3 regions of the Kitasatospora sp. NPDC057904 genome follow, and region 1 is predicted to be linked to each of the others. Evidence: riboswitches for the same ligand, from Rfam matches in the RefSeq annotation. Region 1 holds a riboswitch; each other region holds the start of a gene.
What was found. Region 1 has a riboswitch for S-adenosylmethionine ahead of thrC (threonine synthase). Riboswitches for the same ligand answer to the same signal wherever they lie in the genome.

Region 1 (4,239 bases):
CGCGCGGGCGGCCGGTCGGAGCGGGGCGCGGCTCAGCAGCCGCCGGCCACCGCCGGAATGATCGAGACGCTGGCACCGTCCTTGATCTCGGTCGCCAGTCCCTCGGCGAATCGCACGTCGTCGTCGTTCACGTACACGTTCACGAAACGGCGCAGCTTGCCGGTGTCGTCCAGGATGCGCGCGGAGATGCCCGCGTGGTTCTTCTCCAGGTCGGCGATGACGTCGCCCAGGGTCCCGCCGTCGGCGGTGACCTCGGCGGACCCGCCGGTGTAGGTGCGCAGGATGGTGGGGATGCGGACGGTGGCGCTCATGGGTGGCTCTCCTCGTGGGGGAATCAGGCGGACGCGAGGCCGGCGGTGCGGAAGGACTCCAGCGTCGGGCGGATGACCGCGGTCATCCCGGCATCGGCGACGGCGTCCAGGGTCTTGAGGCCGTCACCGGTGTTGATCGCGACGGTCTCCTTGGCCGGATCCAGCTGCCCGGTCTCGACCAGCTTCTTGAGCACGCCGACGGTCACCCCGCCCGCGGTCTCGGCGAAGATGCCCTCGGTGCGGGCCAGCAGCCGGATGGCGGCCACCACCTCGGCGTCGGTGACGTCCTCGACCGCTCCGCCGGTGCGCCGCGCGATGTCCAGCACGTACGGGCCGTCCGCCGGGTTGCCGATCGCCAGCGACTTGGCGATGGTGTCCGGCTTCACCGGCTTGATCACGTCCCGGCCGGCCTTGAACGCCGCGGAGACCGGCGAGCAGCCCTCGGCCTGGGCGCCGAAGATCCGGTACGGCCGGTCCTCGACCAGCCCGAGCTTGATCAGCTCCTGCAGGCCCTTGTCGATCTTCGTGAGCTGCGAGCCCGAGGCGATCGGGATGACGATCTGCTCCGGCAGCCGCCAGCCGAGCTGCTCGCAGATCTCGTACGCGAGCGTCTTGGAGCCCTCGCCGTAGTACGGGCGGAGGTTGACGTTGACGAAGCCCCAGCCCTCGCCGGCCGGGTCGCCGATCAGCTCCGAGCAGAAGCGGTTCACGTCGTCGTAGTTGCCCTCGATGCCGACCAGCTCGCCGCCGTACACACCGGCCATGACGACCTTGCCCTGCTCCAGGTCGTGCGGGATGAACACGCACGAGCGGAACCCGGCCCGGGCCGCCGCCGCACCCACCGCACCGGCCAGGTTGCCGGTCGACGAGCAGGAGAGCGTGGTGTAGCCGAAGGCGCGCGCGGCCTCGATCGCGCAGGCCACCACGCGGTCCTTGAACGAGTGCGTCGGGTTCCCCGAGTCGTCCTTCACGTACAGGTTCGCGGTGAACCCGAGCTCGCGACCGAGGTTGTCCGCCTTGACCAGCGGGGTCCAGCCGGGATTCAGGTTCGGCTTCGAAGCGACGTCCGCGGGCACCGGCAGCAGCGGCGCGTAGCGCCAGATCGACGCGGGCCCGGCCTCGATGCGCTTGCGCAGCTCCTCGGCGGCCTCGCTCCCGAACTCGTACGCGATCTCCAGCGGCCCGAAGCACTCCACACAGGCGAAGCTCGGACCGAGCGGGAAGCGGGTGCCGCACTCCCGACAGGACAGGGCGGTGGCGGGGCCGAGATCCACGGATGCGGGTGCGACTGTGTCGATAGCCATGATGGCGGAGGCCTCTCTCCTCATCTTCCCCGTGGTGCGGGCGCACCACGGGCCGGAATTGGCACCTGTCCCGCCGGGGCCTGGTGAAAGCCGCGCGAGAAGGTTGCCGGGACGTCAACGGGCCGTTCCCTCAGTCCCTCTGGATGAGCATGTGAAGTTGTCGTCAGCGGTGACCCCGGCGTGCGAAGGTCCGACCGCTGTACGAAGACTGTATCCGAAGGCGCCGAGCCCGAAAGGGACCGTCCGCCACGCGAGATGGCCCGTTCCACCCCGATCCGCCGAGGAGAGTCCCGTGCCCGCCGAACCGACCCCCGCACTCCTCCCGCAGGCGGCCTCCTGGCTGGGCCGCCGCTCGTGGAGTGCGGCCGACCGGCCGGTCGACACCCTCCTGGCGGCCAAGCGCCGCACCGGCCACACCGTCAGCGTCGTCCTGCCCGCCCTCGACGAGGCGGCCACCGTCGGCGACATCGTCCGCACGATCCGGCGCGAGCTGATGGAGCGCCTCCCCCTCGTCGACGAGCTCGTCGTCGTCGACTCCGGCTCCGCCGACGACACCGCCGCCGTGGCCGCCGCGGCCGGCGCCCGGGTCGTGCCGCGCGACGGGATCCTGCCCCGGCTGCCCGCCGTGCCCGGCAAGGGCGAGGTGCTGTGGCGCTCGCTGCTGGTCACCCGCGGCGACATCGTCTGCTTCGTCGACGCCGACCTGCGCGAGTTCGACCCCGCCTTCGTCTCCGGCACCGTCGGCCCGCTGCTCACCGAGCCGGACATCCAGCTGGTCAAGGCCATGTACGACCGCCCGCTCGAAGTCAGCGGCTCCGCCGGGGACCCCGACGCGGTCTTCCCGGCCGGCGGTGGCCGGGTGACCGAACTGGTCGCCCGCCCCCTCCTCAACCTGCACTGGCCGGAACTCGCCGGTTTCGTCCAGCCGCTCGGCGGCGAGTACGCGGCCCGCCGCGTACTGCTCGAACGGCTGCCCTTCCCCACCGGCTACGGCGTCGAACTCGGCCTCCTGGTCGACGCGTTGGAGCTCGTCGGCCTCGACGCCCTGGCCCAGGTCGACGTCGGCGTCCGCCACCACCGCCACCAGGACGGCCAGGCCCTCGGCCGGATGGCCGCCACCATCTACCGGACCGCGCTGGAACGCCTCGACCGCGCCCACCGCCTCAAGGCGTCGGCCGACCTCGTCCACCCGCTGCTCACCCAGTTCACCCGCGACCCGGAGACCCGCGCGTTCACCGCCCACACGCACCCCGTGACGGCCACGGAACGCCCCCCGATGCACACCGTCCCCGAGTACGCGAAGCGCCGCACCGACGGGTGACAGACCCGAACAGTGCGGCCGCTGCGATCTCGCCGGTTGTCCGGCGATTGGTTTGCGACGTCTGCCGACCGGCAACGTACCAACCGTGACTCCTCCCCCTCTCGACGAGGAGGCTTCCCACTCGACCCCTGCGGAGCCTCATGGCGGCCAAGCCCTGACCGCTGCATGTCGCAGGTCTTCGACGGTACGGCCGCGCTGCGCTCCGCTCCGCCGTACGCTCGGATTCCACCCCGAAGGGTGAACGGGTAGACCCAGAAGAGGACTCATGGCCGATTCATCGACCAAACGTTCGAGCGCGACCGTGCTGGTGGCGTCCAACCGCGGACCGGTCTCCTTCAGCACCGCGGACGACGGCACGCTGACCCTCAAACGCGGTGGCGGAGGCCTGGTCTCCGGCCTCTCCGCGATCGACGACCCGAACGCCGTCTGGGTGTGCGCCGCCCTGGGCGACGCGGACCGCCGGGCCGCCCGCGAAGCCCCCCACGGCCGCCTCGACCTGGCCGGCCACGACGTCGGCGGACAGGCCGTCCGGATGCTGGACATCGACCCGGAGACCTTCGCCCGCGCCTACAACGGCGTCGCCAACTCGACCCTCTGGTTCGTCAGCCACCTGCTCTACGCCACGCCCACCGCCCCCGCCTTCGACGCGGGCTTCCGCACCGAGTGGGCCGCCTACGAGACGTACAACCGGGCCTTCTCGGACGCCCTCGCGGCCGAGGCCGCCCCGAACGCCGCCGTCCTGGTCCAGGACTACCACCTGTCCCTCACCCCGGCCCTGCTCCGCGCGGCCCGCCCCGACCTTCGCATCGGCCACTTCTCCCACACCCCGTGGGCCCCGCCCGAGTACTTCCGGCTCCTCCCGGACGACGTGGCCAGGGCCGTCCTCACCGGCATCCTCGGCGCCGACCGGGCCGGCTTCCTCACCGAACGCTGGGCGAGGGCCTTCGCCGCGTGCTGCGAGGAGATCCTGCACGCGACCGTCGACCACGACGCCCTCACCATCACCCACGACGGCCGCACGACCCGCCTCGGCGTGCACGCCCTGGGCGCCGACGCCGACTTCCTGCGCGAGCGCGCCCACCGCCCGGACGTCGACGAGCGCCTCGCCGCCCTGCGCGAGGCCGTCGGCGACCGGCGCACGATCGTCCGGGTCGACCGCACCGAACTCAGCAAGAACATCGTCCGGGGCCTGCTCGCCTACCGCCACCTCCTGCGCACGCGCCCGGAGTGGCACGACCGCGTCGTGCACATCGCCTTCGCCTACCCGTCCCGCACGGACCTCGCCGAGTACCGCGACTACACG
Region 2 (4,239 bases), on a different contig from region 1:
GTACCACGGGAGGAAGCTGTCGATGAACGCGATCACGCCGATGGCGGCGAGCGCTCCGGACTGGACGCTGATCTTGACGGGCTGCACGGGTCCGAACCCTTCTCTGGTGGTGTTCAGTTGAGGCTCTGCGGTCCTTGCCCGGGTACCACTTCGCACGGGCTCTGGTTGCCGTCGGTGAAGGAATCGGGCCCGACGAACCAGCTGCACCACGTGTAGGCCTCGGGCAGGATGAAGGTCTTCGTCTCGCCGCCGCCGGTGCTTCCGCCGCAGGCGTCGGTCCGCACGGTGCCCGTCGTCCACTTCATGACGACCCCGTACAGGGCGTAGGCGGTGGTGCCGGGCGGCACCTGGATGGCGACCTTGGTGTTGGTGGACTTGGACGAGGTGCGGGAGACGGACGAGTCGGTGCGGTGCTCGTAGTCGAAGACGGCGTTCGCCTGGCCCTCGGCCGCGGGGACGAAGGCCGAGGCGCCGGTGACGAGCGCGGTGCCCGCCACGGCGACGTGGGCCTTGACCGTCGTGCTCTCCGACTCCTGGATGGAGAGGGTCTGTTCGCGGGTGGTGCTCACCGACCAGGTCTCCGTCGAGCCGGTCTGGTTCTGCGACATCTGGGCGTCGACGACCTCCAGTGCCGTGCCGCCGTCCTTGACGTTCGTGTAGACGTAGGAGGTGTCGCATTTCGGCGGAGGGGCGGCCGCGTGGCCGGAGCTGCTGCAGCCGACGAGGGGGGTGAGGAGCGCGACGGTCACGAGGAGCGGCGCCGCGCCGCCCGCCGGTCGGATCGTCATGGTCCTCACCCGACCTTCAGGGAGAGGGACTTGACGACCACGCCGTTGTAGAGCGCCTGGACCTGGACGCTCCCCGCGATGGCGAGGTCGATCCGCTTGGTGTAGACGTGCCGGCCCTGGGCGACCGTGACCGGCAGGCTGCGTGCCTCGGGTTCGGACTGCCCGCCGCGGACCAGGTCGAGTTGTACCGTCCCGCCCGCGCCGCCCGCGTCGGTGATGAAGGCCACGTAGGCGGTCTGGCCGACCGGGAACGTGGTCGAGGCCCCGGTGACCCGCTGCTGCCCGGTGTCGAACCCGGTACCGGTCACGAGGTCCTGCACGCCGTCGTGGGCCTGGCTCGTGCCGGACGAGCAGGCCGCGGCGGCGCACAGCGCCACGGCGACCACCCCCGACCGCACGACCGGACCCTGGCGACCGTTCATGTGCTCGCCCTCCGCTCGGGGACGGTCGAGAAGGGGACCGTCGGTAAAACGGTAGAGCTCCGGTCGCGGCTCGGTGAGGGATATGCGAAGTCGTGGCACTGCCGCTTCGAAACCGTGACAGATGTCCGGATCCGCGACGCGAGCGCCCCGATTCGGAACGGAGGTTTCGGTGATCTTCCTTGAGTGGAACGGAATGTGACGAATGGTCAGGCGGACGCTCTACGGGGCGGCCGTGCCACCCTCGCCCAGGACGGGCGCCACCAGCCGGCCGAGTTCGGCGGCCTGCGGGGCGGGGACGTGGGCGGCCAGGGCCTCGGCGATGGACGCGGCCCACTGCGCGCGGGTGATCCGCCCGAGCAGCAGTGGGAGGTCGCGCTCGGGGGCGAACGCGATCTCCGTCGTCGTGCCCGGGGCGAGGCCGGCGGCCCGTTCGAGCCGCGTCACCTCGTCGCCGTCGTAGAAGCGGATGACGCCGTCCAGGTCGCAGAGCAGGGCGTCGAACGCGAGGTCTGTCATGGCTGGTGATCATGCCAGAGCCCCGCCGACCGGGCCCGGCGGGAGCCGTGCTCCCACGAAGCGGAGGTGTACGGGGTGGGGGGAGTTTGGCGGGCGGGGCGGGGAGTCTTGTATCGTTCCTCGCGAATCATCCAGAGGGGTGGAGGGACCGGCCCTACGAAGCCCCGGCAACTCCCCGTTCGACCCGGCGTCCGAAGTACGCGCCGTGCCGTCCGGGATCAGTGCCAACTCCGGCCTGTCGCCAACGTGGCGCGGGAAAGATGAGGAGACACGGTGCTCTCTGTGCTGTCCTTCGCCCGGGCGCTTCCCGCCCCGGCCCTTCCGCGTACCCGTCTCGTGCCCGGCGCAGGCATCCGGCCGACTTCTCCGGCCCGTTCTCGCTGACCACCCCCGCGCTCCCCGCGGGGAGCCCCCGCGCGCCGAACCCACCCGTCGGCCGCGGATTCGAGACTGGAGTACCCATCCATGGAGCTCACGAGCGGCGTCGGCGTGCTCGACAAGGCCACCGCGATCCTCGCCACCCTGGAGTCCGGGCCCATCACCCTGGCCGGACTCGCCGCCGCCACCGGCCTGGCACGCCCCACCGCCCACCGGCTGGCCGTCGCGCTGGAACACCACCGACTGGTGACCAGGGACCTGCAGGGCCGGTTCGTCCTCGGCCCCCGGCTCGCCGAGCTGTCGGCGGCGGCGGGGGAGGACCGGCTGCTGGCCGCCGCCGGGTCGGTGCTCGTGCACCTGCGCGACGTCACCGGCGAGAGCGCCCAGCTGTACCGCCGTCAGGGCGAGGTCCGGATCTGCGTGGCCGTCGCGGAGCGGCTCTCCGGTCTGCGCGACACGGTGCCGGTGGGGGTCACGCTCCCCATGAAGGTCGGCGCCGCCGCCCAGATCCTGCTCGCCTGGGAGGAGCCGGAGCGCCTCCACCGGGGGCTCCAGGGGGCGCGCTTCACGGCCACGGCCCTCAGCGGCGTACGGCGGCGGGGCTGGGCGCAGTCCATCGGCGAGCGCGAGCTCGGAGTCGCGTCCGTGTCGGCGCCGGTGCGCGGGCCGTCCAACCGGGTGGTGGCCGCGGTCACCGTCTCCGGCCCGATCGAACGGCTCACCCGGCACCCGGGCGCGCGCCTGTCCCAGGCCGTCATCGAGGCGGCGAACCACCTCACCGAGGCGCTGCGCCACCCGTGACCGGCCCGGCCCCGGGCCCGGGGCGTCGGCTCAGGCCCGAGGCCCAGGCCCGGGGCGTCGGCTCAGGTCCGAGGCGCCGGCGTGAGGAGCGTCGGACGGGGAATGCGGCTGATCACCGAGCCGATCAGGGTGCCGATCGACACCCCGAAGACCGCCGAGACGGCCGCCAGCACCGACTGGGCCCCGTTGCCCACCTCGATCTGGGCGGTGTTCAGCAGGCCGAAGGAGCCCGGCACGACGATCCAGAACGCCGGCAGGTAGAGCACCTGCCAGAGCGGGCCGCCCGGCAGCCAGTGCACCAGGGTGGCGGCGACCGCGGCGGAGACCGCCCCGGCCAGGCCGCCGATCGCCGCGCCGTGCTCCGAGCCGATGACGACCTGGACGGTGACGCTCACCGCGATCACCGCGACGATCCACGGAACGGCGCTCGGCGGGGTGTTCACGTTGATCACGACGCCCGCGACGGCGATCGCGAGACCGAGCCCGATCACCCACCAACTCGGCTTGGCCACCTGCACGTTGGCCAGCGCCGAGGCGGGCATGCCGATCGCGGTGGTGGCGGCGGCCACCCCGGCGAGGAACAGTGCGAGCTGCACCGCGCCGGACACCAGCCGGGCCGTCCCGGCGCTGGCCGAGCCCGCGGCGATCTCCGACAGGCCGGTGACCAGCAGCCCGCCCGGCAGCAGGATCGCCAGCGTGGCGACGATCGTCCGCAGCGGGCCGTCCAGCAGCGAGGCCTGCGCGAGCGCCAGGACGAGCAGTGCGACGAGGAACCCGGCCGTGACGGGCAGCAGCGGCCGCAGGGACGGCAGGCGCCGGGCGAGCACGGTCAGTCCCGCGACGACCAGCGAGCCGGCCCCGGCCGCCAGCACGTTCGCCGCGGCCGGCTGCAGGAACATGCAGACCCCGACCCCGACCGGCAGCGCCCCGAGGTCCGCCACCCACGTCGGCCAGCGGGCCGGCGCCCGGCGGATCGCGTCCAGCTCGGCGAGCGCCCGCGGCCCGTCGAGCCCGCCGGCGCGCAGCCGGTGCACCAGGTGGAGGACGTCGGCCGTCTGCTCGAAGCGCAGCGCGGCGCCGACGGGCCGGAACGCGGTGGCGTCGTCCGTGCCCAGCGAGACGAACAGCCCGTTGGTCAGGGCGGCGACCTGCACCCCGGGAGCCCCCAGCGCCCGCCCCAGGCCGTGGAGTTCCTCCTCGACGTCATGGACGGGCAGACCACCGCCCAGGAAGGCGTCGCCCAGTTCGAGCAGGAGGCGGCGGAGCGGGTCGGGCGGGGCGGCGGTGCCCCGGACCGGGGGAGACGTGCGTGACATGGCACGTATCGTCCCATC
Region 3 (4,239 bases), on a different contig from region 1:
ACTCGGGCGCCAGCTCAAGGACGAGATCTACGGCTGCCCGCCGGTGCTGGTGCTGATCGGCCGGCCGCAGGACTCCTGGCTGGCCGCCTGGAGCCGGGCCGACGCGGCGATCTCGCGCCCGGTCGACCCGGTCGCGCTGGCCGGGGCGGTGGCCACGCTGCTGCGGGCGCGCCTGGCCAAGCGGGCCCCCGCGACGCGCTGAGCGGCGCCGTCTCAGTACTAGAGAAGACAGGGCCGGAGGTACCCCGCCGCTCGATAGGCTGACTCCATCCGTACGGACGTCCCCCCTGGGGGAACCGACAAAAGCTGGAGTCAGCCATGGTGAACGTGAACCCTGCGAACGGTGGTACCGACCCCGCGCAGGTGGTCCGCACCTGGCCGGACCTCCTGGCGGCGCTGTTGAAGGGGGAGGACCTCGACCGCTCGGCCACCGCGTGGGCGATGGACCGGATCATGAGCGGCGAGGCGTCCCCCGTCCAGGTCGCCGGGTTCATGGTGGCGCTGCGGGCCAAGGGCGAGACGGTCGACGAGATCAGCGGCCTGGTGGACGCGATGTACGCGCACGCCGAGCCGCTGGACATCCCGGGCCCGGCGGTGGACATCGTCGGCACCGGCGGCGACCGCGCCAAGACCGTCAACATCTCCACGATGTCCGCGATCGTCGCGGCGGCCGCCGGTGCCAAGGTGGTCAAGCACGGCAACCGGGCGTCCTCCTCGGCGAGCGGGTCGTCGGACGTGCTGGAGAAGCTCGGCGTCGCCCTGGACCTGTCGGCCCGGCGGGTCGCCGAGGTGGCCGAGGAGGTCGGGCTCACCTTCTGCTTCGCGGCGAAGTTCCACCCGTCGATGCGGCACGCCGCCACCGCCCGGCGCGACCTCGGGGTGCCGACCGCGTTCAACATCCTCGGCCCGCTGACCAACCCGGCGAAGGTCACCGCGCACGCCGTCGGCTGCTTCGACACCCGGCTCGCCGGGCTGATCGCGGGCGTCCTCGCCCGGCGCGGCTCCACGGCGCTGGTCTTCCGCGGCGACGACGGCCTGGACGAGCTGACCGTCACCACGACGTCGCAGGTGTGGATCGTGCGGGACGGCATCGTCACCGAGACCGCCTTCGACCCGCGGGACGTCGGCATCGAGCTCGTCGGCATCGAGGCGCTCCGCGGGGCGGACGCCTCCTACAACGCCGAGGTCGCGCGCAGGCTGCTGGCCGGGGAGCGCGGGCCGGTGCGGGACGCCGTCCTGCTCAACACGGCGGCGGCGCTGGTGGCGCTGGACCTGACGGACGCGCCGCTCGCCGAGCAGCTGGCGGCCGGCATGGAGCGGGCCGCGGCGGCCGTGGACTCGGGCGCGGCGCAGGAGCTGCTGCGGCGCTGGTCGGAGGCCACCGGCCGGGACTGACAAGCGAGTTGAGGGGCCCGTGGCAGTTCGTCGCCGCGGGCCCCTTCGGCTGTCCGGATGGTGGATGCCTGTTTGACCACCGGGCGGACGCGACCTAGAGTCCTGTCCAGGTCATGAGTGACAGCGACAAGCCCCAGCTTGCTGTCCGGCAACCCTCCGTCCGTGGCGGGGTGCCCTGGGTGAGGACCGGGCCGCGCGGCGAACCGTCCGCGAGGCAAGCGCGGACGCCCGACGACTAGCACTCCCGGGGTCCCTCGACCTCCGAAGGAGTGCATCCTCGTGTCCCTTGCCACCGAAATCTGCGCCCCCCTGGCCGTCCTCGGCCACGACGTCCAGGTGCCGCTCGCCAACGGCGAGAAGGTCGGCTACGCGCCGCTCGACTACGCGGCCAGCTCGCCGGCGCTGCAGCGGGTGTGGGACGACGTCGCCGCGTACGCCCCCTACTACGGCAGCGTGCACCGCGGCGCCGGGTACCTCTCGCAGCTGTCCACCGACCTGTTCGAGCAGAGCCGCCGGACCGTCGGCGAGTTCCTCGGCCTGCGCGAGGGCGACCAGGTGGTCTTCACCCGGGCCACCACCGACTCGCTCAACCTGCTCGCCGCCGCGCTGCCGGCCGGCACCCGGGTGTTCGCGTTCGAGACCGAGCACCACGCCTCGCTGCTGCCCTGGGCCCACGCCGGGCTCGACGTCACCTACCTGCGCGCTCCCCGCTCGCACGCCGAGGCCGTCGCCGCGCTGGACGCCGCGCTCGCCGGGGCGCCCGAGGGCCCGAAGCTGCTGTGCGTCACCGGCGCCTCGAACGTCACCGGCGAGCTGTGGCCGGTCGCCGAGCTCACCGCGACCGCGCACCGGCACGGCGCCCGGGTGGTGCTGGACGCCGCGCAGCTCGCCCCGCACCACCGGGTCTCGGTGGCCGAGCTGGACGTCGACTGGATCGCCTTCTCAGGCCACAAGATCTACGCGCCGTTCGGTGCCGGGGTGCTGGCCGGCCGGGCGGACTGGCTGGACGCGGCCGAGCCGTACCTGGCCGGCGGCGGCGCGACCCGGACGGTGGCCCGGGAGGCCGACGGCTCGGTGGCCGTCCAGTGGCACACCGGCCCGGCCCGGCACGAGGCCGGCTCGCCGAACGTCATCGGCGCCTACGCCATCGCGTCCGCCTGCCGGGCGCTGAGCGAGGCCGGCTTCGACGCGCTGGAGGCCCGCGAGCAGGCGCTGATCGCCCGGCTCACGGCCGGGCTGGCGGAGATCCCGCAGGTCAAGGTGCTGAGCCTGTTCGGCTCCGACTCGGCGCGGGTGGGCGTGCTGTCCTTCGTCGTCCGGGGCTGGAACAGCTCGCACTTCTCGGCCGCGCTCTCCGCCGAGTACGGCATCGGCGTGCGCGACGGGCTGTTCTGCGCGCACCCGCTGGTGCGCACGCTGCTCGGCGACGAGGACGTGGCGCCGTCCGAGTGCGGCGCGCCGGAGCCGTCGCTGCCGGGCGAGCGCAGCCTGAACGCCATCCGGGTCAGCTTCGGCGCCGGGACCCCGGACGAGCACGTCGACCGCTTCCTGACCGCCGTCCGCGAGCTGGTCACGGACGGCGCGGCGTGGAACTACCGGAACGAGGGCGGCCGTTGCGTCGCCGACACTCGCCGTGAGGACTGAGGACTGAGGACTACTCGTCCAGGCCGAGCGCGAACGCGGCCTCCAGGTCGTGCTGGGAGTAGGTGCGGAAGGCGATCTGGGTCTCGGTGTGGGCGACGCCCGGGACCTTGTTCAGCCGGCCCGGGATGACGTCGGCCAGGTCGTCGTGCTTGCGCACCCGCACCATCGCGACCAGGTCGTAGCCGCCGGTCACCGAGTACACCTCGCTGACGCCCTCGATGGCGGCGATGGCCTCGGCGATCTCCGGGATGCGGTCGACACTGGTCTTGATCAGGACGATGGCGGTGATCACTGTTCCGGCTCCTTCGTGGGGTGGCGCCAGCGTATCGGGCCTCAGCCGCGTCGTCTCGGGGGGTGACCGACGACGGTGCAGGCGTAGAGGAAGCCGGCGCAGAAGCCGATCACGTGGACCAGGTAGGCGACCCCGGGCCCGGCCGAGTGCACCGACCACCACTGCAGGGCGAACCAGAGGCCCAGCACGAGCCAGGCCGGGAACCGCAGCGGCAGGAAGAGCAGCAGCGGGACGAGCGTCGTCACCCGGGAGCGCGGGTGGAAGCGCAGGTAGGCGCCCAGGACGGCGGAGATCGCGCCGGAGGCTCCGATCAGGACGCGGGTGGAGTCCGCCGAGTGCGCCTCGGCGAGGGCGAAGCCGTACGTCGCGAGGCTCCCGGCGGCCAGGTAGAAGAGGAGGAAGCGGGCCCGGCCGACCCGCCGTTCGACGGTGGGGCCGAAGACGTGGAGGAAGAGCAGGTTGCCGGCCAGGTGCAGCCAGCCGGCGTGCAGGAAGAGGCCGGTGAGGACGGAGACGGCCGGGCGCTTGCCCGGCGTGGGAGCGGCCGGGCAGCCGGGGGCCGGGTCCGGGGCCTCGGCGAGCTGTTCGGCCGTCAGCGGGCGCCCGGCCAGCAGTTCGGCGGGGACGGCGCCCCAGCGCTGCTCGTACCGCTGCTCGGCGCAGAGCCGGGCCTGCCCGGTGCCGTAGAGGGGGTTGAGTCCGGCGGCCGGCCCGAACAGGAAGACCAGGGTGTTGAGCGCGATCAGGGCGTAGGTGACCGCCGGGGCGGGCACCGCGGGGCCGCCGTCCCGCGCGTCGGTGTGGCCGGGGGCCGCGAGCGCCATGCGGCCAAGCATCCCTCCGCGGGCCCTCCGTGACACCGCGCTGTACGGCAGGTGGGCTAGCCGTCCCGATCGCCCGAACCGGTG

Region 2: it holds a riboswitch for S-adenosylmethionine, as region 1 does, so the genes downstream of both, ACFVSN_RS07540 (IclR family transcriptional regulator) here and thrC (threonine synthase) in region 1, are expected to answer to the same signal.
Region 3: it holds a riboswitch for S-adenosylmethionine, as region 1 does, so the genes downstream of both, ACFVSN_RS22875 (aminotransferase class V-fold PLP-dependent enzyme) here and thrC (threonine synthase) in region 1, are expected to answer to the same signal.

What each region holds. Positions count from the first base shown of each region.
Region 1 covers NZ_JBHVOL010000057.1:1,494-5,732, reverse strand. The annotation lists gene ACFVSN_RS44935 (ubiquitin-like small modifier protein 1) at 33-311, opposite strand; gene thrC (threonine synthase) at 335-1,615, opposite strand; SAM riboswitch class I at 1,633-1,765, opposite strand; gene ACFVSN_RS44925 (glucosyl-3-phosphoglycerate synthase) at 1,908-2,936, shown strand; gene ACFVSN_RS44920 (trehalose-6-phosphate synthase) at 3,202-4,239, shown strand, end outside.
Region 2 covers NZ_JBHVOL010000002.1:466,365-470,603, reverse strand. The annotation lists gene ACFVSN_RS07560 (hypothetical protein) at 1-87, opposite strand, end outside; gene ACFVSN_RS07555 (hypothetical protein) at 114-788, opposite strand; gene ACFVSN_RS07550 (hypothetical protein) at 794-1,210, opposite strand; gene ACFVSN_RS07545 (hypothetical protein) at 1,430-1,726, opposite strand; SAM riboswitch class I at 1,851-1,993, shown strand; gene ACFVSN_RS07540 (IclR family transcriptional regulator) at 2,192-2,905, shown strand; gene ACFVSN_RS07535 (threonine/serine exporter family protein) at 2,968-4,221, opposite strand.
Region 3 covers NZ_JBHVOL010000009.1:10,093-14,331, reverse strand. The annotation lists gene ACFVSN_RS22885 (hypothetical protein) at 1-202, shown strand, start outside; gene trpD (anthranilate phosphoribosyltransferase) at 319-1,395, shown strand; SAM riboswitch class IV at 1,505-1,622, shown strand; gene ACFVSN_RS22875 (aminotransferase class V-fold PLP-dependent enzyme) at 1,675-3,039, shown strand; gene ACFVSN_RS22870 (Lrp/AsnC ligand binding domain-containing protein) at 3,050-3,331, opposite strand; gene ACFVSN_RS22865 (rhomboid family intramembrane serine protease) at 3,373-4,155, opposite strand.